DNA from 4 places in the Lysinibacillus sp. NPDC093688 genome. Region 3 is predicted to be linked to each of the others. Evidence: riboswitches for the same ligand, from Rfam matches in the RefSeq annotation. Region 3 holds a riboswitch; each other region holds the start of a gene.
What was found. Region 3 has a riboswitch for S-adenosylmethionine ahead of ACQKN2_RS18910 (bifunctional homocysteine S-methyltransferase/methylenetetrahydrofolate reductase). Riboswitches for the same ligand answer to the same signal wherever they lie in the genome.
Positions count from the first base shown of each region.

Region 1: linked by a shared signal. The riboswitch ahead of ACQKN2_RS19580 (MetQ/NlpA family ABC transporter substrate-binding protein) and the one ahead of ACQKN2_RS18910 (bifunctional homocysteine S-methyltransferase/methylenetetrahydrofolate reductase) in region 3 are both predicted to bind S-adenosylmethionine.
Region 2: linked by a shared signal. The riboswitch ahead of metK (methionine adenosyltransferase) and the one ahead of ACQKN2_RS18910 (bifunctional homocysteine S-methyltransferase/methylenetetrahydrofolate reductase) in region 3 are both predicted to bind S-adenosylmethionine.
Region 4: linked by a shared signal. The riboswitch ahead of metA (homoserine O-acetyltransferase MetA) and the one ahead of ACQKN2_RS18910 (bifunctional homocysteine S-methyltransferase/methylenetetrahydrofolate reductase) in region 3 are both predicted to bind S-adenosylmethionine.

Region 1 covers NZ_JBNNUX010000031.1:8,729-16,257, reverse strand. The annotation lists gene ACQKN2_RS19590 (hypothetical protein) at 1-1,333, opposite strand, end outside; gene ACQKN2_RS19585 (pyridoxal phosphate-dependent aminotransferase) at 1,908-3,077, shown strand; SAM riboswitch class I at 3,309-3,414, shown strand; gene ACQKN2_RS19580 (MetQ/NlpA family ABC transporter substrate-binding protein) at 3,677-4,507, shown strand; gene ACQKN2_RS19575 (methionine ABC transporter ATP-binding protein) at 4,612-5,637, shown strand; gene ACQKN2_RS19570 (methionine ABC transporter permease) at 5,630-6,301, shown strand; gene ACQKN2_RS19565 (hypothetical protein) at 6,315-6,467, shown strand; gene ACQKN2_RS19560 (alpha-hydroxy acid oxidase) at 6,507-6,926, shown strand; partial or broken gene ACQKN2_RS19555 (alpha-hydroxy acid oxidase) at 7,133-7,529, shown strand, end outside.
Region 2 covers NZ_JBNNUX010000008.1:128,160-135,688, forward strand. The annotation lists gene ACQKN2_RS09220 (alpha/beta hydrolase) at 1-151, opposite strand, end outside; gene ACQKN2_RS09225 (gamma carbonic anhydrase family protein) at 278-799, shown strand; gene metK (methionine adenosyltransferase) at 981-2,177, opposite strand; SAM riboswitch class I at 2,510-2,628, opposite strand; gene ACQKN2_RS09235 (hypothetical protein) at 2,681-2,875, opposite strand; gene pckA (phosphoenolpyruvate carboxykinase (ATP)) at 3,448-5,034, shown strand; gene ACQKN2_RS09245 (alpha/beta hydrolase) at 5,931-6,887, shown strand; gene ACQKN2_RS09250 (MBL fold metallo-hydrolase) at 7,025-7,529, opposite strand, start outside.
Region 3 covers NZ_JBNNUX010000029.1:5,373-12,901, reverse strand. The annotation lists gene ACQKN2_RS18920 (protoglobin domain-containing protein) at 1-997, shown strand, start outside; gene ACQKN2_RS18915 (protoporphyrinogen oxidase) at 1,277-2,665, shown strand; SAM riboswitch class I at 3,146-3,245, shown strand; gene ACQKN2_RS18910 (bifunctional homocysteine S-methyltransferase/methylenetetrahydrofolate reductase) at 3,336-5,183, shown strand; gene metH (methionine synthase) at 5,176-7,529, shown strand, end outside.
Region 4 covers NZ_JBNNUX010000004.1:188,324-195,852, forward strand. The annotation lists gene ACQKN2_RS05760 (spore germination protein) at 1-474, shown strand, start outside; gene ACQKN2_RS05765 (Ger(x)C family spore germination protein) at 489-1,688, shown strand; gene ACQKN2_RS05770 (hypothetical protein) at 1,692-1,925, shown strand; gene ACQKN2_RS05775 (GerAB/ArcD/ProY family transporter) at 1,965-3,803, shown strand; gene metA (homoserine O-acetyltransferase MetA) at 4,212-5,147, opposite strand; SAM riboswitch class I at 5,297-5,407, opposite strand; gene ACQKN2_RS05785 (nucleotide excision repair endonuclease) at 5,612-5,983, shown strand; gene ACQKN2_RS05790 (TrmB family transcriptional regulator) at 6,069-6,851, opposite strand; gene ACQKN2_RS05795 (TSUP family transporter) at 6,978-7,529, shown strand, end outside.

The DNA of each region.
Region 1 (7,529 bases), on a different contig from region 3:
AATCTCGTTGTACGAGATGACTTCCAATTTGACTCCAACGTTGATGGAGTTTTTTCTTTTCATAACTATCCGTCACATGGTTATACTGACTGGCTCTAAAGGTTATCGTATTTACTTTCTGTATAGTTTGCTTTGTGTAACCTAATTTTTGATTGATGATTTCCACTAACATGGCCGGGGCATGATTCCCAATGCTTTTTCCAAAACGCTTTTTTGATTGGACTTTGCCCTGTTTATTTGTTTTGGTTTCTTTTGTACGTTTTGCCAATCCTTTAAAATGCATGGTTTCGATGTACACCTCATCGCCAAGAGACAAGATTTTATTTGCTAACGCACCATGTTTTTCTTTGATGTAGGAAGCTTTCTTTCTATATAATTCTTTTACTTGTTTTTTTGTTTTTTGATAGTTTTTACTATATGTCCGGCGGAGTTTGACGCCATGTTTTATAGTACCATCCTTTTTGAAATTGTTAGGATTGATACTTCTACGACTTCTATCCAACTTGCGTAATAAACGTCTTTTTTGTTTCTCCAATAAAGGTACTTCTGGAGCAAGTTGTTGGATGAAAACTGTTACTTCCGAAACAATCGCAATGGTAGAAGGACCAATGTCAATACCTACTCGTTTTTGTTTTTGATAGGAATGCCGAAAGGCTCCTGTAGATGGAATTCTCTTTGCAGGAGGAATCCCATCCATCACAAGTTGCGCGTAAAAAGTATGTATTCCACGAATCACTTTTTTGACTAGACGACAATATTTAATGGTATGAAGAGCAAGGGATTCTTTTACAAACAAATCTTGTTTGCGAATACGAACAGGAATGGTTAATCCATTCCAATAGACAATATTCTCTTTAAATCGAATCCCTGCTTTATTAGATTTCCCTTCTACAGAATGAAACATTCCGTAACGTTTAAAGCGTGCTTTGCTCCCTTTAAATAGGACATCTTGAACCGCTTTCCAGACAGTAGAGGCGATTTTCTGAGAAGTATTGCTATCTATATGTTTTTTATAGTTATGTTGATGCTTTTTAATATACGCATGCAGTTGATATTCACTTAATCCAAAAGATTGACGAATGTTATCTAATTCTTTTGCGGTCTGCTTCAATTCTTTTGAATCATTAGATTTTTTCGCTTTTTGGTAGCAACGTAATTGTTTTCGATAGTGTTTTGATTCTTGCATTAAAGTATATTGTTTTACTGCATAAGACAAAGTTGTATTATAGAGTGTACGGGCAATTTCAAAACGTTTTAATAGAATATCTTTTTGCCATGTATCTATAAGTAACCTGAGTTCTATAATAAAACAATCTTTCTTCCATTTCGTCATTACCCGTCACTCCTTTATTTTTTGATTATTCACAATATACAATATAAACATATGTTCTATAAAGAAAAAAGCACTTCATACCTCCTACCTCTGAAGAAGTGGGCTTCCTGAAGCTCAATTCTGTGAAAATGATATCGCTGTTGTCTGAGCTAAGAGCGCTTTCAGAACAGCTCGAAGAAACAAATACAAAAAGACCAGGATCTCAGCAATGAAGTGAGTCCTGGTCTTTTCGCGAAAGTGAATCTTACTAATCATTTTTGCTCTTAGTTTTAGATTCTATTAATAAGTACGATTAAGTCTAATAAAAGTTACAGTAATTTTAAAAAAAATTAAATATTTTTTTAAGGGCTTAAAAGTAATGCCTAAACCTATGTTTTATAGGCATTGTTAAGATGCCTCAGATGTTGTTACAATGCCTAGGCATAATTACGTCCGAAATCGGCTTTGTGCTTAGGCCCACATGCTCTCTACTTGCGTTTTGTGCGTCCACCTTTGTAAATAAAGACTCTAGACAATTAGTAAAAAAAGTAATAGTATTTGCATCAATTATTATTTTCTAAAAAGGAGAACATGCATGGAACTTTCAAAAAAACTACAGCAACTCCCGACTCAATTTTTTGCAGCCTTGGTGCAAAAAGTGAATACTGCTTTAGCAGAAGGGCGCGATGTTATTAATCTCGGTCAAGGCAATCCAGATCAGCCCACTCCCCTACACATTATAAAAGCGTTACAGGAGGCAGCTGAAAACCCTCAACATCATAAATATTCTCCATTCCGTGGCATAGTAGAATTACGTCAAGCAGCCGCAGACTTCTACAAACGTGAATACAATGTTGATATTGATCCTGAGAAAGAGGTCGCTATTCTTGGTGGTTCGAAAATTGGACTTGTCGAGCTACCGTTAGCCGTTTTAAATCCTGGCGATACAATGCTTTTGCCTGACCCTGGCTATCCTGATTACTTATCAGGTGTTGTATTAGGTGATGTCAATTTTGATGTCATGCCACTTTTTGCAGAAAATAATTTCTTACCTGATTATAATGCTCTTTCCGATGACGTAAAAGAAAAGGCTAAGCTTCTTTACTTAAATTACCCGAACAACCCAACTGGTGGTACTGCAACACTTGAATTTTTCGAGGAAACGGTGCGCTTTGCTAAAGAGCACAACATGATCGTCTCACATGATTTCGCTTACGGAGCAATTGGATTTGACGGCAAGAAACCTATTAGCTTCCTGCAAGCGGAAGGTGCCAAAGAGGTCGGCATCGAAATGTATACATTATCTAAAACATTTAATATGGCAGGCTGGCGTATTGGATTTGCAGTTGGTAACGCTGATATTATTGCGGCTATTAATATAATTCAGGATCATCTATTTTGTAGTCAATTCCCCGCTGTGCAACAAGCAGCAGCGGTTGCCCTTACAGCATCTCAGGATTGCGCAGATGAGCTAAGAGCCACTTATGAGCGTCGACGAAATGTTCTTATCGAAGAAGCACAGCGAATTGGTTGGCAAGTAACCGCACCGAAGGGCTCTTTCTTTGCATGGCTCCCTGTTCCATTAGGTTATACAAGCGAGCAGTTTGCTGATGTATTGCTCGACAAAGCTGATATCGCAGTAGCTGCAGGCAATGGCTTCGGTCAATACGGTGAAGGTTATGTGCGGGTAGGTTTACTTGTTAGCGAAGACCGCTTACGTGAAGCGATCAGTAGAGTTGAAAAATTAAACTTATTTAGCTCATGAACATATCCCCTACCTGAGTAGGCTCTATCGAAAAACTGTTCCATTAGCTCAAACTTGCTATAGGAACAGTTTTTCATTTCCTATCTTTTTTAGTTGCCCCTCCCCTTCTTCTAGCGGATTTTTTCACAACTAAATAGTATAACAAAATAAAATATTTCAAAAATTCAATTGACTTACTATATCCTATAATCTATATTAGGTATATCGGAATTACAAAAAAATATTATAAATCTCTTATCAAGAGTAGCTGAGGGACTGGCCCTATGAAGCTCGGCAACCTCCTTTTTTTAAGGAAGGTGCTAAATCCAGCAAACGATCATCGTTTGAAAGATAAGAGAGGACGTTTTTTCATGAGCCTCTCTTAGTTTATAAGAGAGTTTTTTTTATCTTCATTTACATGAAGATAAAAGCCTCCGGCGGATGTCACGGATTTTGAAAGGAATGAATATAAGGATGTTAGCCTAAAACCTTCGCATCCAGCGAAAACGGCTAACTGACCTGCATCCTGCAGGCCTAAGCACAATTCAAAATCCGGACGCAATTACGCCAAGGCGAAATTGATTTTTAAAACCGATAAAACAACTTTGGAGGTATGTTTCATGAAAAAGAAAAATAAAATTTTACTAGGTTTAGCAAGTCTCACATTAGTAGCAGCATTAGTAGGCTGCGGTACTAAAGAAGATAAAGGTAGTCAAGGTAAGGCTATTAATGAAAATAAAATTGTAGTAGGTGTAACTTCTGGTCCCCACGAACAAATTGCAGAGGTTGCAGCAAAAGTTGCCAAAGAAAATGGCTTAGAGGTAGAACTAAAAACGTTCTCTGATTATGTTTTACCAAATACATCGTTAGCCGAGGGTGATCTTGATGTAAACAGCTATCAACATAAGCCATTCCTCGATGCATTTAACAAAGATCACAAAACAGATTTAGTGCCAGTAGGAAAAACAATTTTAACGCCTATGGGCATATACTCTGAGAAATATAAATCATTGGATGAAGTTCCTGATGGTGCTACATTCGGATTACCAAATGATCCAACGAACGGGGCTCGTGCTCTATTTGTCCTTCAAGAGGCAGGCTTCATTAAATTAAAAGAAGGTGCAGACTTAACAGCATCTATTCGCGATGTGGAAGAAAACAAAAAGAATTTTAAATTCATTGAATTAGAGGCTGCACAAATTCCGAAGCAGCTTAGTGAAGTAGATGTGGCAGCTATTAATACGAATTTCGCTCTTGATGCTGGTATTGATCCTAAAAAAGACTCCATTCTTTTAGAATCTACTAACTCTCCATATGTAAACTACATAGCGGTACGTGCTGAAAACGAGGATGACCCAGCGATTAAAAAATTTGTTAAAGCTTATCAATCTGATGAAGTACGCAAATTTATTGAAGAGGAATTCAAAGGTTCTATCATTCCAAGCTGGTAGTAACGCTGAAGGGTCTTTCATAAAATTGAGAATCTGCGAGACTCCTATAGGAATGCTAGCAGATTCTTGCTTTATAGAAAGACTTAGAAAGGAGATATCACAGTATGATTCAACTAGAAAATATAACAAAAGAATTTAAAACTAAAAAAGGTAGCGTTAAAGCAGTAGATGGCATTAACTTGCATGTCAAAAAAGGTGAAATTCATGGGGTTATTGGCTACAGTGGTGCAGGAAAAAGTACCCTTATTCGTTGTGTTAATTTATTAGAGCGTCCAACAACAGGAAAAGTATTGATCGACAATGTAGATATTACTTCCCTTTCTTTAAACGACCTTCGCGAAACACGTCAAAAAATCGGCATGATCTTCCAGCATTTTAATCTCTTAAAAACAGCGACCGTTTACAACAATATCTCGGTACCATTAAAGCTTCTAGGCTATAACGACTCTGAAGTGAAAAAACGCGTTGCAAAATATGCAGAAATCGTTGGCCTAACAGAGAAATTAGATAGCTACCCTAGCCAGCTTTCAGGTGGTCAAAAGCAACGTGTCGCTATTGCACGTGCCCTCGCCCAAGAGCCTGAGATTTTACTCAGTGATGAAGCGACAAGTGCACTCGATCCTGAAACAACTGACGCTATTCTTGAGCTTCTCTTGAAAATTAATCGTGAGCTGGGCATCACTATTTTACTCATTACACATGAAATGAATGTTATTCAAAAAATTTGCGATGATGTATCCGTTCTTGAATCAGGGACGGTTGTAGAATATGGCTCTGCTATAGAACTATTTTCGAAGCCACAGCATTTAACGACACGTAAGTTTTTAAATACCATTTCTCAACGCAATTTATCGCCTTCCCTTATCGAGCAATTAAATCTTTCAGGAAGTGTGATTCGTTTAACATTCCTTGGTGAAAGTACCGGGAAGCCATTACTTGCAGAAGTGAGCAAAGTTTATGATGTACAACCAAATATTTTAACAGCCAATATCATTGAATTAAAAAACGGCATTGTCGGTAATATTGTCGTCCATCTACACGGTAAGGCGCATGTCGTAGAAAAGGCACTTACGTATTTTATAGAAAACGGGGTAGGCGTTGAGGAATTAGGAGGCGAGTTAAATGAATAGCATTCAAAGCTTCTTTGCAGACTGGTCAGATGTTATTGGGCAATCCATTATCGAAACCTTTCAAATGGTCGGGATTTCATTATTCTTCTCTATTTTAATCGGGATCCCTTTAGGGCTTTTAATCGTATTAACTCGCCCGGGGCAATCGTTTGAAAATAAATTTCTCTACCAATTTTTCAATTTATTTATTAATATTATTCGCTCTGTACCGTTCATCATTTTACTATTCTTCATTTTACCGTTCACAAAGCTAATCGTTGGCACAACTATTGGTGTCAAAGGTGTTATTGTGCCGCTTGTTGTTTATACAGCGCCTTATATTGCGCGACTTATGGAAACGGCACTTTTGGAAGTTGATCCAGGTGTTGTGGAAGCTTATACAGCAATGGGTATTAAACGTCGTCACATCATTTGGAATGTCTTACTACGTGAGGCTCGCCCATCCATTATTTTAGGCTTAACAATTGCCACAATCGGTCTGATAGGAGCAACAGCAATGGCAGGAATGGTTGGTGCTGGCGGTTTAGGTGATCTCGCATATCGTTACGGTCATTTACGCTATGAGGTCGATGTGATGTATGCAACAGTGTTTATCTTAATCATCCTTGTTCAAATTATTCAATCAATGGGTAACCGCTTTGCCGCGAAACTAAAGAAAGATTAATAGGAGGATGACGATGACAAAGACAACTCATGGCGATCTACTGTTAAAAAATATAAATGCACAAGCCCCCTTCCCTATTTGCTTTGCAAATTTAGAAAAGGCTGTTGCAGACAAAATGGAAGCTGGTCCATTTGGTTACATCCGTTCAGGTGCTGGGGGTGAGTAAACATTACGAAATAACCGCGCAGCCTTTGAAAAGTACTCTATTATTCCACGCTTTTTACAGGATGTTTCAAGTATTGATACATCGATTGAGCTGTTCGGAAAAGTCCATCCAACTCCGCTCTTATTTGCTCCTGTTGGCATGAACAAAATGGCACATGACGAGGGAGAGCTTGCTGTGGCACGTGCAGCTGATCAATTAAAAATTCCTTATATTCAAAGTACAGTTTCAAGCTATGCACTTGAGGATGTGGCACAAGCAGCCCCCACTGCTACTAAATGGTTTCAATTATATTGGTCAACAAATGAGGAAATTGCATATAGCATGGCCGCCCGAGCCGAGGCTGCTGGTTTTGAGGCTATTAACTGTAGATACCGTCATGCTTGGCTGGCGCGAAGAAGATGTTCGCAATCAATTTTCACCTTTAAAACTTGGGTATGCACGAGGAAACTATATGAATGATCCTGTTTTCACCGCTTCCTTACCAGATGATTCATTCGAGTCATATGTACAGGGCGTTTTGCAAAATGTGTTCCATCCAATGATCAATTATGCCTCAGCATAATTGAGTCCGGAATCGGCTTTGTGCTTGCACAAAGAACTCCTTTCCGATTTCGTGACATCCGCCGGAGGCTTTAACTTCTTTCTGCTGAAAGAAGTTAAATTGGGAGAATGTACGTGAATTAAAGCGCCGTTCTAATCTCCCTATTTTACTGAAGGAAATCTTACATCCTGAAGACGCAAAACTAGCTATAGAAAACGGCATTGACGGTATTATCGTATCAAACCATGGTGGGCGCCAATTGGATGGCGTAATTAGTTCACTTGATGCCCTTCCTGATATTGTGAAAGCTGTAAAAGGACGAATTCCTGTTATTTTAGATAGCGGTGTGTATCGTGGTATGGATGCTCTTAAAGCACTCGCTTTAGGAGCAGATGCTGTTGCCATTGGTCGTCCCTTCGTCTACGGACTTGCATTAGAAGGACAGCAAGGAGTCGAAAAAGTAATGACGAATTTATACGATGAATTAAAAGTTTCTATCGCATTAGCAGGGGCAACATCTA
Region 2 (7,529 bases), on a different contig from region 3:
CTCCATGATTAGGTAAATCCCCCATGACTATGTGGAAGCCTTCCAATCTTAATTTTTCTATAAGCCATGCATACCAGCGGTGATTTTCATATGCACCATGAAGAATAGCAACCACAGCCTTTGCTTGTCCATCAGCTTCCCATTTCCACATTTCACATAGTCCTCCTAAAAAAATAATTACACAATGATTATAACGGAATATCTAATTTAATATTTCCATCAAGTTGCGTATTTGTTACGATAATATTACATCATAGAAAGAAAAGAGGCGATTCTCATGATCTATCCATTTAAAGGTAAAACACCCAATATTGATCCATCTGTATTTATTGCCGATTATGCAACCGTAACTGGTGACGTTACAATAGGTGCTGAAACAACAATTTGGTTTAACACCGTTATTCGAGGGGATGTATCACCGACAGTTATCGGAAAAAGAGTTAGTATTCAAGACCTCTGTTGCTTACATCAAAGCCCTAAATATCCACTAATTATTGAAGATGAGGTAACAGTCGGACATCAAGTAACTTTACATAGCTGTACAATCCGAAAAAAAGCCTTAATTGGTATGGGCTCTATCGTATTAGACGGAGCGGAGATTGGAGAGGGTGCATTCATTGGTGCGGGTAGCCTTGTACCTCCAGGCAAAGTCATTCCTCCAAATAGCTTAGCATTGGGGCGTCCCGCAAAAGTTGTAAGAGAATTAAACGATGAAGATAAAGAAGATATGGAACGCATCATACGTGAATATGTAGAAAAAGGTCAATACTATAAATCTCTTCAACCAAAAAATAAATAGTTATTTCAACTAAATCAAAGCAGCTCCACGTTTGCTTGGACAACCGAGCCATACACGATTATGATAAGGAGCTTATTTTTTTCGTTAAAAACAACGAAAGGGGCCTTAACATGTTGAGCCCCTTTCTGTAATAGTATCTTAAAATATTTTTTCAGCTACTTTATTACTTTAGCTGAATAGTTTATAAACCTGCTTTTTCTTGTAATGCGTCAGCTTTGTCTGTTTGTTCCCAAGGTACATTTAAGTCTGTACGACCGAAGTGACCATATGCTGCAGTTTGCTTATAAATTGGGCGACGTAGGTCAAGCATTTTAATAATCCCCGCTGGGCGTAGGTCAAATAGCTCACGTACCCATTTTACAATTTCACTTTCCGTAACTTTTCCTGTCCCGAATGTATCAACAGCAATAGATACGGGTTGAGCAACACCAATCGCATAAGCTAGTTGTACTTCAGCGCGATCTGCTAAACCAGCTGCTACGATATTTTTCGCCACATAGCGTGCTGCATATGCCGCTGAACGGTCTACCTTAGTTGCATCCTTACCAGAGAAAGCACCTCCACCATGACGTGCATAGCCACCGTATGTATCAACGATGATTTTACGTCCAGTTAGACCAGCGTCTCCTTTTGGACCACCAATTACGAATCGGCCAGTTGGGTTGATGAAATATTTAGTCTCGGCATCTAATAATTCACTTGGAACAACTGGGGCAATAACGAATTCTTTTAAGTCTGCTTGAATTTGCTCAAGTGTAGCTTCTTCGTCATGCTGTGTAGAAATGACAATCGTATCAACACGCACTGGTACATTGTTTTCATCATACTCAATTGTTACTTGTGTTTTTCCGTCTGGACGTAAATATGCTAGTTCACCAGATTTGCGTACTTCCGTTAAACGACGAGCCAATTTATGCGCTAAACTAATTGGTAATGGCATAAGCTCTGGTGTTTCGTTACATGCATAACCGAACATTAAACCTTGGTCACCTGCGCCAATTGCTTCAATGTCAGCGTCTGTCATAGAGCCTTCACGCGCCTCTAATGCTTGGTCAACACCTTGAGCAATATCAGGTGATTGCTCACCAATAGCAACAAGTACTGCTAAGTTTTCAGCATCAAAGCCATATTTCCCACGTGTATAACCGATTTCTGCTACAGTATCACGAACGATACCTTTAATGTCTACATAAGTAGAAGTAGTAATTTCTCCTGCTACTAATACTAAGCCAGTAGTTACTGTTGTTTCACACGCTACACGTGCGTTTGGATCTTCTGTTAAAATAGCATCTAAAATGGCATCCGAGATTTGATCACAAATTTTGTCTGGATGTCCTTCTGTTACACTCTCTGATGTAAACAATCGACGGTTTGTCATTTGGTTTTCCTCCTATTACTTTTACAAATAATATTTGTGAATTAATACGGTACTCATTACCCATGTCAAGCCCGCTCCTATAGATTGAACTCTAAAGCCGTTGTTGTAGCTGTTGCTGTCGTTTCACTTTCGCACAAAAAACAACTGTTGCTGTCGTTTCACTTTCGCACAAAAAACAACTACTGCTTTTAACACGAGGTTTTCGAAAGATCCGTCATTATAATAAGGAAAGGACTATATACTTACCTTTACATTCGTTTTTAACAATAAAAAAATCCTTTTCTCACGCTTACTTAACATGAGGAAAGGAATAATGACTTCGTAACCTTTCACTCTTATCGTTCAAGGGGTTTCCCCTTGCATCAGATTGGCACCAGCGCATGTCGTGAAATAGTTCATGCAGGTTGCCGGGTTTCATAGGGCCTGACCCTCCACCAGCTCGGGATAAGAGTATCCGTTCAATATCTCATAATACGTAAAAGGTCGAACGTTGTCAAATATTTTTAACTTCTTTCAGCGAGTGCCCAAACACCCGCTAAAATAGAGGAACTCAGTCTAAGAACGCCACGCCCTGTGGCATTACCGAAATGACCGACATCGTGTCGGCCCTCGTGTTGTTGTTGTTGTTGTTGCTGTCGCTTCGCTTTCGCACAGATAAAACCGTGTTGCTGTCGCTTAGCTTTCGCACAAAAAAACATCCGCAGGCTTAAGAACAAAGCCGATTCCGGATCCAACTATGCCGAGGCACAATTGATTGTATTCATATAAGATATTATGGAATTATAATGAAACTTATTTGGATTATGCTGTAAATTTAAACAAAATAATCCCTACTCTCCACCTCACATCATGTGTTAACATATGTGTATCCCTTTACAGCACATTTTGTAGCGAAAGCAAAGCGTCAGCTACAGAACATGTGGTGGATGAATATGATTGTAGCCCCTATTCAATCGAAGACAAGCTCCAACGAATAAAAAACAAGCTAAAACTTCACATCCTGTGCGAACCTCATGTTAGCCAAAAGCTTCTAAACACAATTTTGCTGTGTCGAAAGTGATTGTCTGATCACTTATTATAAATAGGGTAAAAAGCATTATTAAAACGAATTAATTTACTTTTTGTCGTTTTCTTGAAAAGTAATAAAATCTGAAAAATAATTTCTTAATTAGTATAGATTATTAAACCAATTGTGTTATACTATTTTTGAAATTAAGAAAATCTCCCTCAGACTCAAGGGAATACTATAAAAAAGGATGGTATTTAATCGATGAATTCAGTAGAAATTGCAAACGAACTGAAGGAATTATTAAGCGGCAGTAACATTAATGTTCAACTTTCAGTACCACAATTAGCTGAAAAAGCTACTTCTCGTGGTGAAGCTATGTTAACAGTAGATGGCGCAGTTCGTGCAGAAACTGGCAAATACACTGGTCGTTCACCTAAAGATAAATATACGGTAGAAGAAGAGAGCACAAAAGATAAAATTGACTGGGGAAAAGTTAACCGACCAATTTCTTCTGAAGTGTTCGATAACTTATATGTAAAAGTAGTAAAATATTTAAAAGAACGTGACGAATTATTCGTATTCAAAGGCTTTGCTGGTGCTGACAAAGATTCTCAATTAAGCATCCAAGTAATCAATGAATATGCTTGGCACAATCTGTTCGCTCATCAATTATTTATCCGTCCAACTAAAGAAGAATTAGCTTCTCATGTTGCTGACTTCACAGTTATCTCAGCTCCTAATTTTAAAGCAGACCCTGCCGTTGATGGCACTGCTTCTGAAACATTCATCATTGTATCACTTGAAAAGAAAATTATCCTAATCGGTGGTACTGAATACGCTGGTGAAATCAAAAAGTCTATTTTCGGTATTATGAACTACTTATTACCACAACAAGGCATCCTTTCAATGCACTGCTCATCTAACGTTGGTGAAGCTGGTGATGTTGCATTATTCTTCGGTTTATCTGGTACTGGTAAAACTACTTTATCAGCGGATCCTGACCGTAAACTTATCGGTGACGATGAACACGGTTGGTCTGATAACGGTGTATTCAACATTGAGGGCGGTTGCTACGCAAAAACAATTAACCTTTCTGCTGAAAACGAACCAGAAATCTACAACGCAATCCGCTTCGGTTCTGTTTTAGAAAACGTAGCTGTTGATCCAGAAACTCGAGTTTGTGACTATGATGACGGTTCATTAACAGAAAATACACGTGTAGCTTACCCAATTCAATACATTGAAAATATTGTTGATCCATCTGTTGCAGGTCACCCAAAAACAATCATCTTCTTAACAGCTGATGCATTTGGTGTATTACCTCCAATCAGTAAATTAACAAAAGAGCAAGCAATGTACCACTTCCTAAGCGGTTTCACATCTAAACTTGCTGGTACAGAACGTGGTGTAACAGAGCCAGAACCAGTATTCTCAACTTGCTTCGGTTCTCCATTCCTTCCACTTCCAGCAACAGTTTATGCTGAAATGTTAGGTCAAAAAATTGACGAGCATGGTGCACAAGTATTCTTAGTGAACACTGGTTGGACTGGTGGCGAATATGGTACTGGTAGCCGTATGAAGCTTTCTTACACTCGTACAATGGTGCGCGCTGCAATTGATGGTAAATTAACTGATGTTGAAACAATTCAAGATTCAGTATTCGGTTTAAACATTCCAACTGCTATTGAGGGTGTACCAACTGAAGTGCTTAATCCTCGTGATGCATGGGCAGACAAAGCTGCTTATGATAAAAAAGCTACTGAACTTGCTGGTTTATTCAACGAAAACTTCAAGAAATTCTCAAATGTTTCTGAAGCTATCACTAAACTTGGTGGTCCATTAAAATAATTTACTAAGCAAAGGGAACGATTTCAGTCGTTCCCTTTTTTGTTGTTGAAGGACTATTATACTTTGGCAAAACGAGGGGTTGATTTCCGTTCCTACTGGGCGCTTTCCTGGGGGCGTCCGATGAGCCGCTTCACTCGCGTTGCTCGCTCCAGGGTCTCATCTGTGACGCTAATCCCCAAGGAGTCGCCCAGTCTCCACTCCAATCAACCACTTCACTTTGCATATATTTTCTTACACGTTTCTTCAATTAAATAAATGTTTTCTGTGCGAAAGCGAAGAGTTAGCCACAGATGTTTTTTGTGCTAAAGCAGAGTGTCAGCAACAACAGATGTACAATCTCTTTCTATGTTATAAGTCTATTCCGATCGATTATAGTGAGTAGCATAACTTTCACCTTTAACATTAATTTATATTTATAAAAGTTTTACGTTGTTGCTGATTGGAGTGGAAGGCTACTCGACTCCCGTGGGAAAGCGAGACAGGCGAGACCCTGCACGGAGCGAATGTTTTCCGTGCGAAAGCGTAGTGCTAACGCAGCGACAGCAACGCAGCGGAGGAAGCGGCTCGACGCTCGCCCACAGGAAGCTCTGCTCTGGGCGAAAGCGAAGCGTCAGCGACAAATGTTTTATCTGTGCGAAAGCGTAGCGACAGCAATTGTTTTATCTGTGCGAAAGCGTAGCGACAGCAACAACAAAGCGAGTAGCCTAGAACGGAAATCACCCACCTTTAAAATGCCACAACAATCACAAAGATTTACTTAACTATTTTTTTTCATCACTATAAAAGGAAACGATTCAAGTCGTTCCCTTTTTTATTTTCCCCTATTTTCAAAAAGTTCACTTTTCATATTGGTAACTTTGTGTATAATTCATAATAGTAGTTTTAGGGGGAAATATATGAAAAGAAAGTATAAAGTGATTATTATCATTATCAGTCTTCTATTAGTATTGTTTGTTGGAGCTGGATTTTTTGCAGGGAATTATTTTTATAATCTCGCCTTAAATCCTAATACAGATAAATCAGCCGTGCTTGATGCGCCGATCAATTCAATTGCAGTTAATCCTAAGGATGCGAAAGAAAAAGAAGAGAGTGAAAAGTGGTTTAAAGAGACTTATCAGGATTCTTATGTACAGTCTTTTGATGATTTGAAATTACATGCCTATACGCTTAAAAATACAAACGAAACAAATAAATGGGCAATTGTTTTCCATGGCTATTCATCTGATGGCTCACAAATGTCAAAGTATGCTAAGCATTTTTACGATGCCGGCTACAATGTTCTCATACCAGATGCAAGAGCTCATGGAAAAAGTGAGGGTGACTATATTGGGATGGGCTGGCATGATCGACTTGATGTAGTCTCTTGGATTAATAATGTGACCAATTCTGATAAAAACGCTGAAATTATTTTGTATGGTATTTCTATGGGAGGTGCTACAGTGATGATGGCCTCAGGAGAGGATCTACCTAACAATGTTAAGGCTATTATTGAGGATTGCGGTTATTCCTCAGTTTGGGATGAATTCTCCTACCAATTGCAAGAAATCTTTCATTTACCGGCATTTCCTATTATGCACTTCTCTTCTATTGTTACGAAAGTAAGAGCTGACTATACGCTTGGTGAAGCTAATACAGTCGAGCAAGTTGCTAAATCGAAAACGCCGATGCTATTCATTCATGGAAGTAATGATACATTTGTTCCGTCATATATGCTAAATGAAGTATATGAGGCTGCCAATGTACCGAAGGAGAAAATGATAGTTGAAGGTGCTGGACATGGCGGTGCAGAAAGCATTGCTGGTGATTCTTACTGGAAAACTATTAATAACTTTTTAGCAAAATACGTCGAGTAAGTATCCTTTTTTCAAACGTTCAGGTGCCTGTTAAATAGCACCTGAACGTTTTTTGGGGTCAACCCGAGCAATTCTTTAGTCTACCTGAGCACTTTTGCAAGAGGTAATCAAAATTAGAGTTAATTCTCTAAATATTATCAGAAATAAATACTTTGAAAACCTTGAAGTATTTGTAAATCAATGTTATCCGTTTTTGTCCTTTGAATTATAAAATCTAATCCTTTTTTTGTGTTATCTGCAAATTTAGGCAATGCCTCAAGAGTATCTGTTAAAGGTTTGTTGAAGTCGTCCCAATGTATTGGAATAATGAGTTTCGGATGTACTTTTTGAACAGTTTGCTCATAATACATGTTTTGAAAATCTTGATCCTGAGCACCTAATACTCCTATTCCTAAAAATAACACATCAGCTCGAATACCATCTAATGCCCCTTCTATATAGTTAGCACTTGGTTTTACAAAGAATGTTTTATGATGATGCGTAATCAAGAAATCGTATGAAGAATCTTCATGATAATCTAGGGCTTTTGCTGGTTGTTTAAGTGGCTCTTTTATTTTTTCTCCTTCGTCAAAGGTTGGTGAATGTTTTGATTGAAGGACAGTAACGGTAAAATCACCAAACTGCATAGCCTTATTTACTTCG
Region 3 (7,529 bases):
GTTTAATGGTACGATTGATGATGAATTTTATCAGAGGCGAGTTAAAATTGCTAAAGTACATGTCCATATCGGGCTTAAAACACAATGGTATATTTGTGCTTTTCAAGATTTAACAGCATCATTTATTGACTTAGTTGAAGAACATGTTCATCATCCAATGGATCAACTCAATACAATTAGGGCTATCTCAAAAATATCTAATTTTGAGCAACAGTTAGTTTTAGAGGCGTTCGAGCATACCATTGAGCAACTTCATGAAAAAATAGAACGTAGAAAAGAAGTGATAGAGAAAAAGATCGTAGAGTCTTCGGAAGGTCTTGCCACAATATCACAGGAAACAAACAACTCGTTTAATCGCTTAAGTGAACAATCGGATGAAATCAAACAACTAGCAAAACAATCACTTCAAGTGTCGACTATGGCTGAGAGTCAGGCATTAGAAGGTCGTGAACGCTTAAAGAATCAATCGCAAAATATGAGTAATATTATTTACTCGCTTGATGGTATAGCGGAAAATATTACACAGTTGGCAGATATGTCAAGGGAAATGGAATCGATTGTGAATGTTGTGACAAATATTGCAAATCAGACGAACTTGTTGGCTTTAAATGCGGCAATAGAAGCGGCTCGTGCTGGAGAAGCGGGTAAAGGCTTTAGTGTTGTGGCAGATGAAGTGAGAAAACTATCGATTCAAACAAAGGAATCTGTAACATCGGTTGCGACATTACTACACAAAACGAATGAGCGGACAGATAAACTTGTCCATTCGCTTAGTAATATTCAAGAAGAGGTAGCTTCTGGTGAGGAAAATATGGTTCAAACAGAAGGACAATTTACTAACATATTGGACGCTATGACCGAAGCCAAAGAACAAAATGGTCAGATGGAAAAAGAAGTACAAGCAATAGTAGAAGTACTAAGTCAATTAGGTATTGCCTTTAATGAAGTGAAAAATTCTGCTGAAGAACTTGCTAGCTTTGCACAAAATTTACATTGATGAAGTGAAAAACAAGAGACAAAGCAAATAAGGTGCTTCACACCTGTAGTGTATAAATAACACTATATCAACTGTTAATATATAATATCCGCTAGGTAGATAAAAGATACCGGCGATTATATGCTGTTAAATTCAATATATGCAAATTGAACATAGAAAAAATGGAGCTATCCCATGAACTGGATAGCTCCATTTTTGCTAAATTTGTAAAGGGTTTAACGTAATTTTCGTTAAAAAAAGTTTATACTGAATAAAGAACTAAAAATAGGGGCGGTTAATATGAAAACAGTTGTTGTATTAGGTGGCGGAATTACGGGATTGTGTACGATGCATTATTTACAACGCCAAGTTCAGGAGAAAAACTTACATGTAAAGCTTGTACTCGTTGAAAAGAATACATACCTTGGTGGCAAGCTTCACTCTGCGAATGAACAAGGCTTTATTATGGAAACAGGAGCAGATTCTATAGTAGCGCGTCATAAAGGTGTCATGGAGTTAGTAAAGGAACTTAATTTTGAACAAAATCTTGTGTACAACGAAACGGGTATTTCGTATATTTACACAAATAATGAGCTACATGCTATCCCATCAGACTCAACGTTCGGTATTCCTATGAGCTTACAATCTCTTGAGGAAAGTACGCTTGTATCAGAGAAAGGTAAAAAAGAGGCATTAAAAGATTTAACTATGCCAAATGAAGTGTTTACAAAGGAAAGTTCGATTGGGGAATTTTTAACTTACTATTTAGGTGAGGAGCTTGTTCAAAACCAAATAGCGCCCGTACTTGCAGGTGTATATTCAGGAGATTTAAATCAGCTTTCAATTGCTTCCACTTTACCGTATTTAATCGATTACAAAAACGATTACGGTAGTATTATTAAAGGCTTCGATGCAAACAGGGAACAATTTGTGAAAGCTGCTAATAAAAAATTTATTTCATTTAAAAATGGTTTATCATCACTAATTGATCGACTTGAAGAAACATTAACGGATGTAGAAATTATAAAAGGAATTGCCACTACCAGTGTTAAGAAGCAGGAGAATCAATACGCTGTTACATTAGCAAACGGTAAAATGATTGAAGCAAATCATGTTGTAATGGCACTACCAAATGAGGCGGTACAAAGTTTATTGCAGGATGAATCTTTGAACGGCTATTTTGAACAATTCAATACTGCATCCGCCATTACGATTTACTTAGGATTTGATGTACCTGATAATAGGTTACCCGCGGATGGAACGGGCTATATTGTGTCACATAATTCGAATGTTATTTGTAATGCAGCAACGTGGACAAGTCGCAAGTGGAAACATACTTCAGCAGAAGGAAAATTACTTGTACGACTTTTTTATAAGAGCATTAACCCTGAGTATGAGAGATTGCGTTTGATGTCAGATGAAGAGTTAGCAGCTGTTGCTCTAGAGGATGTAAGAAAAAGCTTGGGGATTGAGGAAACACCAACTATTGTTGGCGTGACAAAATGGATCGACCAGATGCCAAAGTATGATTTGGCACATCGTGAAGCGTTGCAAGGTCTCTTACAAGAGCTTGAGAAAAACTATCCGAACTTATCAATAGCGGGGTGCTCTTATTTCGGAGTAGGCATAGGTGCGTGTATTCAAAATGGTAAAAAAATTGGTGAGGAGCTTGCTGAAAAACTATCGTAATTGTTTGAATTGATAAAATCAATTATGCCTCGGCATAATTGCGTCTGGAATCGGCTTTGTGCTTAGGCCTGCACGATGCAGGTCAGTTAGCCGTTATCGCATGGATGCGATGATTTTAGGCTAACATCCTTTAAGAAACTCCTTTCCGATTTTGTGACATCCGCCGGAGGCTTTGGGCCAACATGATGTTGGTCACTCAGTCGTTGCCACAGGACGTGGCGTTCTTAGACTGAGTTCCTCTATTTCAGCGGGTGTTTGGACACACGTTGAAAAGTAACTTAAATTCGCATTCATCTCACCACCTATAGAGGTGAGAGACTTTTGAACCTGTCGCTACGCTTTCGGTACATAAAACATTGCTGAAAGAAGTTAATATATAATGTTTTTCGTAAAAATTATCCTCTGTTCTGTGAAATAGTCTTGACTCAATCGTTCGTAAACGATATGATTCTTTTAATTATTTAAAAAATTCATACTACATTCTTATCAAGAGAAGCTGAGGGACTGGCCCTATGAAGCTTCAGCAACCAACTTATTGTCAGGTGCTAAATCCAGAAGACCATTGTGTCGAAGATGAGAAGGAAAAACAATTACGAAACGTTAAAGCCTTCTTTTTATGTAAAAGAAGGCTTTTTTATTTTTTATAAATAATGGAAGAGAGGCTAGTTTTATGGGATTGCTTGAAAGGTTAAAAACGCATGTTCTTACTGCAGATGGTGCAATTGGTACAGTTTTATACGGCTATGGTTTGGAGTATTGCCATGAGGAAATGAATATACAAAAACCTGAATTAATTGAAAAGATTCATAGAGAATACATAGCAGCTGGTGCTGATGTCATTCAAACGAACACTTACGGAGCTAATGCCATAAAATTAGCCCGCTACGGATTAGAATCTCGTGTGCAGCAGTTTAATGAGGCCGCTATAACAATTGCAAAACGAGCAGCAGCAGATGGTGGACAGTTTGTCTTAGGTACTATTGGGGGAATCCGTGGTATTCGAAAAAGTGATGCAACGTTAGAGGAAATTTTAGCAACAGTTGATGAGCAGGCAACGGTTTTACTTGCAGGAAATCCAGATGGCCTTTTACTTGAAACATATTATGATTTTGAAGAGCTAACAGCGACTTTAACGATGCTACGAGCTAAAACTAAATTACCGATTATTGCTCAAGTTTCTATGCATGAACCAGGGATTTTGCAAAATGGAATGAGCTTAAATAACGCCCTACATGAGCTTGAAGCTCTAGGTGCTGATATTGTAGGTGTTAACTGTCGTTTAGGGCCTCACCATACTATACAAGCATTTGAAGGTGTAGAGCTTCCTAAGAAGGCATTTATGTCAGCGTATCCGAACGCCTCTCTTCTTGATTTGGAGGATGGCCGTGTCGTTTATGAGTCAGAGGCAGATTATTTTGGTCGAGCAGCAGTAGAGCTTCGCGATCAAGGGGTACGTTTAATTGGTGGTTGCTGTGGTACGACACCAAAGCATATTGCTGCAGCGAAAAAGTACTTAGAGGAGCTATCTCCGGTCGAGGAAAAGGTTGCAAAGCCAGAAAAAGTAGAAGTTGTACGTGAGGCAGAGCCACCAAATTATGAGCCATTACATGTAAAAGTAAAACGTGAACGCTCAGTTATAGTGGAGTTAGATACACCAAGACATTTAGAAATCGAAGGTTTTATTGCAGGTGCGAAAAAAATATATGAGGCTGGCGCAGATGTAGTCATGATGGCAGATAATTCACTTGCTTCTCCAAGGATTAGTAATGTCGCAATGGGTGCCTTACTGAAAGAAACGCACGGGGTACGACCGTTAACTCATATAACATGCCGAGATCGTAATTTAATTGGTCTCCAATCACATTTAATGGGATTAAATGCACTAGGGATTCACGATATTTTAGCAGTGACTGGAGATCCAACAAAGGTAGGCGATTTCCCAGGGGCCACAAGCGTTTATGACGTATCTTCAATGGAGCTAATTCAATTGATAAAACAGTTAAATGAAGGTGTATCGTTCTCAGGGAAACCACTTCGTAAAAAGGCGAATTTCTCTGTAGCGGCTGCCTTTAATCCTAATGTACGTGTACTGGATCGCGCTGTGTCTAGATTAGAAAAGAAAATTGAACATGGAGCAGATTATTTTATTTCACAGCCCGTTTATTCAAAGGAAAAAATCGTGGAAATTTACGAGGCGACAAAGCATTTAGAAACACCAATTTATATAGGTATTATGCCAGTAACGAGCTATAAAAGTGCGGAGTTTTTACATCATGAAGTGCCAGGCATCAAACTATCGGAGGATGCGTTAGCACGTATGAAAGCTTGTGGCGATGATAAGGAACGCGCAACACTAGAAGGGATTGCAATTGCCAAGGAATTAGTAGAAGTAGCAGCGGAATATTTCAATGGTATTTACCTCATCACACCATTTTTACGCTATGACATGACACTAGAACTGATGAAATTTATTGAGCAATTGGATGAACAGAAAAAAGGGGTAAGTATAAATGGCTAAGCACTTGATTGAAGAACAACTTGAGAAACGAATTTTAATTCTTGATGGCGCAATGGGTACAATGCTACAAAATGAAAATTTATCAGCAGAAGATTTTGGCGGCGAGGAATATGATGGCTGTAATGAAAATCTTGTGCTAACTAGACCAGATGTGCTTGAAAAAGTTCATAGAAAATATTTAGAGGCTGGAGCAGATATTATTTGTACAAATACATTTGGAAGTACACCACTTGTATTAAATGAATATGATCTTGGTGCGAAGGCAGAAGAAATCAATACACGTGCTGTAGAAATTGCACGTAAAGTAGTAGATGAGTTTTCTACATCCGATTGGCCACGTTTTGTAGCGGGGGCTATGGGACCAACTACAAAAACCTTGTCAGTTACAGGTGGTATTACATTTGATGAGTTAGAGGAAAACTTCTATGTTCAGGCCAAGGCATTAATCGAAGCTGGGGCGGACGTTCTGTTGCTTGAAACTAGTCAGGATATGTTGAATGTTAAGGCAGGAACATTGGGGGTATCTCGTGCTTTTAAGGCAACTGAAAAAGAGCTACCTGTGATGATATCTGGAACAATTGAACCGATGGGAACAACATTGGCCGGCCAAACAATTGATGCTTTTTACATTTCCATCGAGCATATTAAGCCATTATCAGTTGGTTTAAACTGTGCAACGGGACCAGAGTTTATGACGGACCATATCCGTTCACTAGCAGAGCTATCAACAGGCTATATTAGCTGTTACCCGAATGCAGGTTTACCTGACGAGGAAGGCTGCTATCATGAGTCACCTGAATCGCTGTCACAAAAGCTAAAAGGCTTTGCAGAAAAGGGCTGGCTAAATATTGTCGGGGGCTGCTGTGGTACAACGCCAGCGCATATTGTCGCTATTCGAGAAGTGCTAAAGGACGAAAAGCCTCGCCAATTACCAGACGCAACACATGGTCATGTAGTATCAGGTATAGAGCCATTGGTGTATGACGATTCTATGCGTCCATTATTTATTGGAGAACGGACAAATGTCATCGGCTCTCGTAAGTTTAAAAATTTAATTATAGATGGGAAGTTTGAGGAAGCAGCAGAAGTCGCGCGAGCTCAGGTGAAAAATGGTGCACATGTTATCGATATTTGTTTAGCAAATCCTGACCGCGATGAACTAGAGGATATGCGTGGCTTTATGCAGGAGGTTGTCAAAAAAGTAAAAGTACCTCTTGTGATTGACTCAACAGATGAAAAAGTAATTGAGGAAGCACTTAAGTTTTCTCAAGGGAAAGCCATTATTAACTCTATTAACCTAGAAGATGGCGAGGAGCGCTTTGACGCAGTTTTACCGCTAGTGAAAAAATATGGGGCCTCTTTAGTAGTCGGTACAATTGATGAACAAGGTATGGCGGTTGATCGACATCGCAAGCTAGAGATTGCTGAGCGTTCCTATAAATTGTTAACAGAAAAGTGGGGTATTGCTCCTGAAGATATTATCTTTGATCCACTAATGTTCCCAGTAGGTACGGGAGATGAACAGTATATTGGCTCAGCAATTGAAACAGTGGAAGGCATTCGCCTGATTAAAGAAAAATTGCCACGTACATTAACGGTGCTTGGTGTCAGTAATATTTCATTCGGATTACCACCCGTAGGTCGTGAAGTATTGAATGCCGTATATTTATATCACTGTACACAAGCTGGTTTAGATTATGCAATTGTGAATACGGAGAAGCTAGAACGTTATGCATCCATTCCTGAGGAGGAAATTAAGCTAGCCAATGATTTACTCTTCCATACAAATGATGAAACATTAGCAGTCTTCACAGATTTCTATCGTGATAAAAAGAAGGAAAAAACAGAGGCGGATATTCCGAAAACAGTAGAAGGTCGTTTAGCTTACTATATTTTAGAGGGGACAAAGGAAGGGCTTATTGAAGATTTAGATGCTGCTCGTGAAACTTTTGAAACACCACTTGCTATTATTAATGGGCCATTAATGGACGGAATGGCAGAGGTTGGTCGTTTATTTAACGATAATCAGCTCATCGTAGCAGAGGTGTTACAATCAGCAGGGGTTATGAAGGCAGCAGTGGCACATTTAGAGCAATTTATGGAGAAAGATGAAGAGAGTTCTGGCAAGGGTAAAATGGTACTTGCTACTGTCAAAGGCGATGTGCATGATATTGGGAAAAACCTTGTCGATATTATTTTAAGTAATAATGGCTATAAGGTGATTGATCTTGGCATTAAAGTAACACCTGCTCAGTTAATAGAAACGATTCGCAAGGAGAAGCCAGATTTCATCGGGCTTTCAGGCTTACTGGTAAAATCAGCGCAACAAATGGTTATTACAGCTCA
Region 4 (7,529 bases), on a different contig from region 3:
TTTGAGGTGTTAAGAGAAGCAGGTCTTCGAATGCCAAGAACTATTGGACCAGCCGTATCCATTGTTGGAACATTAGTGATCGGTCAAGCTGCTGTAGAAGCAGGAGTTGTATCTGCCGTAATGGTCATTATTGTAGCCTTAACAGCCATTTGTAGCTTCTTGTTCCCTGCTTATGGCTTATCCAATACAGTTCGTGCGCTTCGTTTCCCATTAATGATTGTAGCAGCAATAGTTGGGTTATTTGGTGTGATGTTTGGCCTTATGATCATCCTCCTACACTTATGCAGCATACGAACTTTCGGTGTTCCATATTTAAGTCCATTCGGTCCATTAATTTTAAAGGATCAAAAAGATGCATTAGTATTGTTCCCGCGTAGAGCTTTATTGACTCGACCACGCTTAATTAGTCAAAAAAATACTGTCAGAGGTCATAAATATTTTAATACGAAAAAAAGGAACCAAAAGAATGTGTAAATGAGGAATAAACTATGTCAAAATTTAGGGCAATATGTTTACTAATGATTCTTACTTTACTTTTAAGTGGTTGCTGGAGTAAGCGTGAACTAAATGAATTAGCAATTGTCGCAGCATTAGGAATAGATAAAGTAGATAATGAATTTGAAATAACTGTTCAAGTTGTAGATCCTGGTGAAATTTCTTCAAAACGGCCTACTTCAGGACGATCACCAGTTATTACCTACCATGCAAAAGGTAAAACGGTCTTTGAGGCCATAAGAAAAATGACAACAGTAACAGCTAGAAAACTTTATTTTTCTCATCTTCAAATAGTTGTGCTCGGCGATGAATTAGCAAAAGAAGGAATTGGCAAGCCGTTAGATTTAATTTCAAGAGATCATGAATTTAGAAATGATTTCGATGTCATCGTTGCTCATGAAGCGACTGCCGACGAAGTTTTAAATGTATTAACACCTATCGAAAAAGTACCAGCTAATAAAATGCTAAATTCTCTTAAAACATCAGAGAAAACATGGGGTACAACCCAATCCATTAAAATTGATGAATTAATCAATACTTTAAATAACAAAGAAACAAGTGTAGTCATGTCTGCCATTGAAATACATGGGGATAAAAGTGCGGGAATGGATCAATCGAATGTTAAAAAATCGAAGTCTTCTGTGCTATTGAAGTACGCTGGATTAGCTGTTTTTAAAGAAGATAAACTCATTGGGCTCTTATCAGAAGATGATAGTAGAAGTCTAGGTTTTTTAAAGGACAAAATAAACAGCACAATTGAAATTTTTGCTTGCCCTAAGGGAGGTACGATATCAACTGAAATTACGCACTCAAAGACAAAAATAAAAGGAAAATTTGAAAATGGATCTCCCAAAATTAATGTTTCTATAGATGTTAACCAAAATGTCGGAGAAGTTGAATGTACGATAGACCTTACTAAAGAAAAATCGATTCACTACGTCAATAAAAAAACAGAAGAACTTATTAAAAAACGAATCGAAGAAACAATCAAAACAGTTCAGCAAAATTATCGGGTCGATATTTTTGGATTTGGTTCAGCACTTCATCGCACAAATCCTAAAGAGTGGAAAAAAATAAAAAAAGACTGGCTAACTATATTTCAAGAGTTACCAGTTAAAGTTGACGTACATGTGAACACACAAGGATTAGGGACGATGGAAAACTCATTAGTGAATAAGCCGAAGGGAGAATAAGCTATGGTTATGACGATATTCATACTAATCATTTCTGCTAGTATTGCCTTTGCATTTATTCCAACATTAAAAAGAAATAAAGAAACGAAAACGATTGTTGTTTTTTCGATTTTTTTATTGCTAGGTACTGCATTAAATATTGCGATCTTATTAAAGCTCAAAATACCGAGCCCACTAGATTTGATTTCCTTTATTTTTTCACCAATTAAAGATTTAATCGTCTCTCTGACAAAATAATAAGGCAACTTTATGTTAAGAAAAGGGGTATCGTTCATAATGGAAAAAGAAATAATTAGTTCAAGACAATTTATGATCATTACCCTTCTCTTTTCAATTGGTACAGCCATTTTAATTATCCCTGCAAGTGTAACAAGCGAAGCAAAGCAAGATGCATGGATTGCAGCGATCATTGGTGTCGTTATAAGTTTGCCCATACTAAAGCTTTTCGTTGCTTTAGGAAATAGAACACCTACCCTTACATTTGTAGAGGCGAATGAAAAGATATTAGGTCGTTTTTTCGGAAAATTTACTGCAATTGGCTTTATTCTTATAACCTTACTTTCTGCCGGTGAATTATTATATTTCATTGGAATTTTCATGAAAACGGAAATTATGCCAGAAACACCTACGATGGCCTTTGCATTTATGTTCAGTATTATCATTATTTATGCTGCATTTTTAGGAATTGAAGTATTTGCCCGTTCTGCAGAGATACTATGCCCAATTTTTATTTTAATTTTTATCTTCTTTGTCATTTTTATTTCACCATCCATCCAAATTGAAAATATACAGCCAATAATGGAAACTTCAAAAAAATCATTATTCTTTAGTATCATTCGATTTATAAGTCTTTTTTCATTTCCGCTTGCTGTATTATTAATGATTTTCCCTTCCGCAGTTAACGTCCAAAAATCTGCACAAAAAGGGTTTTACATTGGCGCAATTATTGGAGGGATTGTCTTAATTACGATCATCGCACTGTCTATCCTTGTCCTAGGTCCGGCAAATACTGCTGCTCGAACATTTCCTAGTTATTCATTAGCACAAAGAATTTCAATCGGGAACTTTTTACAACGCATTGAAGTAATTATGGCAGCCATGTGGATTATATCAATTTATATTAGAACTTTTATGTATTTTTATGCCTCGGTGATCGGTATCGCACAAATATTTAAAATTAAAAATCATCGACCGCTCATTTTTCCACTCGGTATGATTATCCTTGGACTTTCACAAATTGTGCATCCTAATATCATTCATTCAGATATTTACAATAGAGAAACATGGCCTATGTTATCCTTCGTTTTCATGATCTTATTACCAATAGTTTTATTACTTGTCGCGATGATTCGTAAAATTAATGGTAATCAAGGAAATACAACGCAATGCAATAGTAATACACAAAATGAAAATGGTAGTACTGGCGGGAATACTACACAAAATGACAGTAGTAATAATAACGATAATTCTGCTCAGAATGCGAGTAGTAGCAATGGTGGAGATTCTTCTCAAAGTGCAGGTAGCAGCAATAACGATAGTTCTGCTCAATGTGAAAGTAACAACAATGGCGGTAATGCTTCTCAAAGTTCAAGTAATAGCAATAACGAAAACGCTTCTCAAAGTTCAAGTAATAGCAATAATGAAAACGCTTCTCAAAGTACTAATAACAGCAATGGCGGTAATTCTTCTCAAAGTACAAGTAATAGCAATAACGAAAATGCTTCTCAAAGTTCAAGTAACAGCAATAACGAAAATTCTGCTCAATGTGAAAGTAACAACAATGGCGGTAATTCTTCTCAAAGTGCGAGTAGTAGCAATAACGAAAACACTTCTCAAAGTGCAAGTAACAGCAATGGCGGTAATGCTTCTCAAAGTTCAAGTAGTAGCAATAACGAAAACACTGCTCAATGTGAAAGTAACAACAATGGCGGTAATGCTTCTCAAAGTGCGAGTAGTAGCAATAACGAAAACACTTCTGAAAGTACAAGTAGTAGTAATGGCGAAAATACTACTCAAAGTAAAAGTGAAAACGATGCCGGCAATACTACACAGAATGATAGCGATACCGGAAATACGCCAAACAGTGATAAGAATGGAAAACCGCCAGACAATTAACAGCAGTGTGGTTCATCACCAAAAGTTGTGGGTGACATTTGTTGATTGGAGTGGAGACTGGGCGACTCCTCGGGGATCAGCAATAGAGGAACGAAGGCTAAAACCATCACATCCTGTGAGAACGCCTTCATGACCAACATCGTGTTGGCCCGAGACCCTGCAGCGTAGCGGATGTTTTCTGTGCGAAAGCGTAGTGCTAACGTAGCGGCAGCAAATGTTTTATCTGTGCGAAAGCGTAGCGACAGCAACAACAAATGTTTTATCTGCGCGAAAGCGAAGCGGCAGCGACAAAGCGCCCAGTCGAAACAGAAATCAACCACACGTTATGATGATGATCCGGAATAGTAAAGTAAAAAATGATGACCCTAAAATATCAAGGTCATCATTTTTGAATGCTATTGAAGAGCATTAAATATGATATTCAATCTGATCAACAAAATCCCATTCGTATGGTGTTTCTTGGTAAACATAGTAGTTCAGCCAATTCGAGAATAATAAATGTGTATGAGCACGCCACGTATTAATCGGTTCATTTCCTGGATCATCATTTGGGAAGTAATTCACGGGTACCTCAATATCTAATCCTTTCTCAACATCACGACTATATTCATCCGCTAAAGTTGTCGCATCATATTCAAGGTGACCGGTAATCATAATATTTTTATTGTCCTTAGATTGCACAATGAAAACACCAGCATCTTCTGAATAAGATAGTAATCGTAAATCAGGATGGTTGCGTACTTCGTCAATCGATACAGATGTATAACGTGAATGTGGTGCCGTAAACGAATCACTAAAGCCCCGTACTAAATCCACTGTTAAATCCGTAATGACATGAGAATATACACCTGAGCATTTAGCAGAAAGCCCAATTTTGCCAATACCGTAATGATGGTATAACGCTGCCTGTGCACCCCAACATATATGAAGGACCGATGTTACGTTTGTTTTGGACCAATCCATAATTTCTGAAATTTCCTGCCAGTAGTTCACTTCTTCAAACGCCATTTTCTCTACTGGTGCACCCGTAATAATCATGCCATCATAGCGACGATGACGAATTTGATTGAAAGTCGTATAAAATAATTGTAAATGTGATTTACTAACATTTTTCGATTCATGAGTAGCAGTATTTAAAAATGTAATATTCACTTGTAACGGGGTATTACCTAATAAACGTAGTAATTGCAGCTCTGTTTTTTCTTTTTCAGGCATTAAGTTGAAAATTAATATATTTAATGGACGAATTTGTTGCGTTTTCGCTCTGTCCTCTTCCATAACGAAGATTTTTTCCTCACGTAAATGTTCTCCAGCTGGTAAGTTTTTTGGAATATTAATTGGCATCTTGCATTCCCCTCTCTAGTTAAAATCAATTTGGCCTTAGTCTCCATTCACAGGCCCTGCGCAAAGCTCATTAAGTCTTCTTTTTCGATAAAATTAAAAAATCCCCCTCATTCCATTTGAGATAGAATGAGAAGGATTTACCACGTTCACTCTTATCTCTCAAAGGACAGATCCTTTGCTGGAATTAGCACCTTTCTAACTTTTGTTAGAGGTTGCTGAAGCGTCATCGGGCCAAATCCCTCTACTTCTCTTGATAAGATTATTTAATTAAAAAGAATTGTAACATGAACAATTAAGAATATCAATAATACATAGAATATTTTGTTATTAACCATGCATGTCATGATGTAATTTGTTTAACACTAATATTGAAGCAAACTAAGTTTACATCATTAAATTTGATGGTAAACATGCTGTACTTATGTTAACATATACCTTTAGTAACAGAGAGGAACGTGAATAGTTTGATTAAAATTGATTTTCCAAAACCAGATTTAGTAATTCGTCAACGCGAACAAGATTTAAAGCCAGGTGATGTACCAATCACACCGTACCATGGTTTTATTGATTTCCATAAAATCACACGTGAAAATGGCGGCATTTTCTTATTCTACAATGAAGAGAACGAGCTATTATTTGTCGGTAAAGCACGTAAAATTCGTCAACGTATTAAAAAGCATTTTGAGGACAATGTTTCACCGATGAAAAATCATCGTGATGAAATTTTCAAAATTGAAGTGTATGAAGTGGAAGATGCTATGGAACGTGAAATTTACGAAACATACGCGATCAATTCATTCCGCGCTAAATACAATGTTGATAAAGTTTTTTATTAAGATAAAAAATACTATTTAACAAAAAATAAGAATCTGCTCGCCATCTGTAATGTACATGATGGCTTGTAGATTCTTTTTTATGTTTTTATTCTACAAAAAAGGCTTTACGTTCTTTAGTAATCCATTCTCCAAGCTCTTTATCATCGCGCTTTAACAGTCGATTGACAAGCACGTCATGCCAAATATAATCCTCTAATAAATAGATATGCACCGGGTCATTTGTAATAAAAGCCGTTTCTTGATTGGACGGTGAGTGACCATAAATCATCTCTTGACCATCTACAGATAGAATAAACCAATGGGGCGTAGAAGCATTCCTCGTATATTGAGTAATGCGATGCTGGTCAACGGATACAATATTTTCATCCACATAGATTGTAATTCCATGAACCGGAATGTGCTGAGCGACCTCATGTAAATCTTCTCGCAATTCTTCATACATATCTTCCCACATTGATAAAAGTACTTTTTTCTCCGCTTTTTTTAATAACGACTGACAATAATTGACGATTGCCTCTTTTCCTTTTAACGTGACAACCTTATGCTCCGTTTCCTGCTCTTTTACCTCTAATTTTTCTAATTGATCACTAATCGACGTGAAATTCGATTGCCAACGCTGCTGAATTTGTTGTAAAAACACAGCGACAGGAATAGAAGAGTATGTCGTTTGATCTGCGGTTTCCTCTTTCATTACTAACCCTTTTTCAACAAGTACATTTAGTATGTCATATATTCTTGCACGTGGGATACCGGAGTTTTTACTTACTTGATAGGCGCTAACATGGCTATTTTGTACGAGTGCCGTATAGGCCTTTGCCTCATATTCTGTGAATCCCAGTTCTTTTAATTGGGCGATTAATAATTCCATCGAATCCCTCCATTTCCTCTATTATAGTTTAAAGCTATGAGGATTAGCCAACGAAAAAAATTTGTCTTTACAGCTACGCGAAATTTAGTTACTATTTCAGTAGTAACTATCTAAAGAGGTGTAAGCATGCTATTTGATGTAGATTTAAATGTAGTCATATTATTAATATCTTTTGGATTTTTAGCCGCCTTTGTGGATGCAGTCGTTGGCGGTGGTGGCTTAATTGCATTACCTGCCCTTATGTTTGCGGGGTTAAATCCAGCAGCAGCCGTAGCAACCAATAAGCTTGCAGGTACAATGGGATCTTTGACATCAACTATTTCCTTTTATCGTTCCGGTCAGCTAGAAATTCGTTCGGTTATCAAATACTTTCCCCTAGCCTTCATAGGATCCCTTTGTGGTGCATGGACAGTACATTTAATCAATCCTGAATTACTAAAACCACTTATGCTTATAATGCTTGCTGCTGTTGCAGTCTATACAATCTTTAAAAAAGACTGGGGTTCAGTAGCTACGGTCAAAAATTTAAAGTTTTCGCACTTAGTTTTATTCATGCTGTTGTTATTTAGCATTGGTTTTTATGATGGATTTCTTGGTCCAGGAACTGGCTCATTTTTAATTTTTAGTTTTTTATTAGTCGGCTTCGATTTCTTAAAGGCAGCAGGAAATGCCAAATTT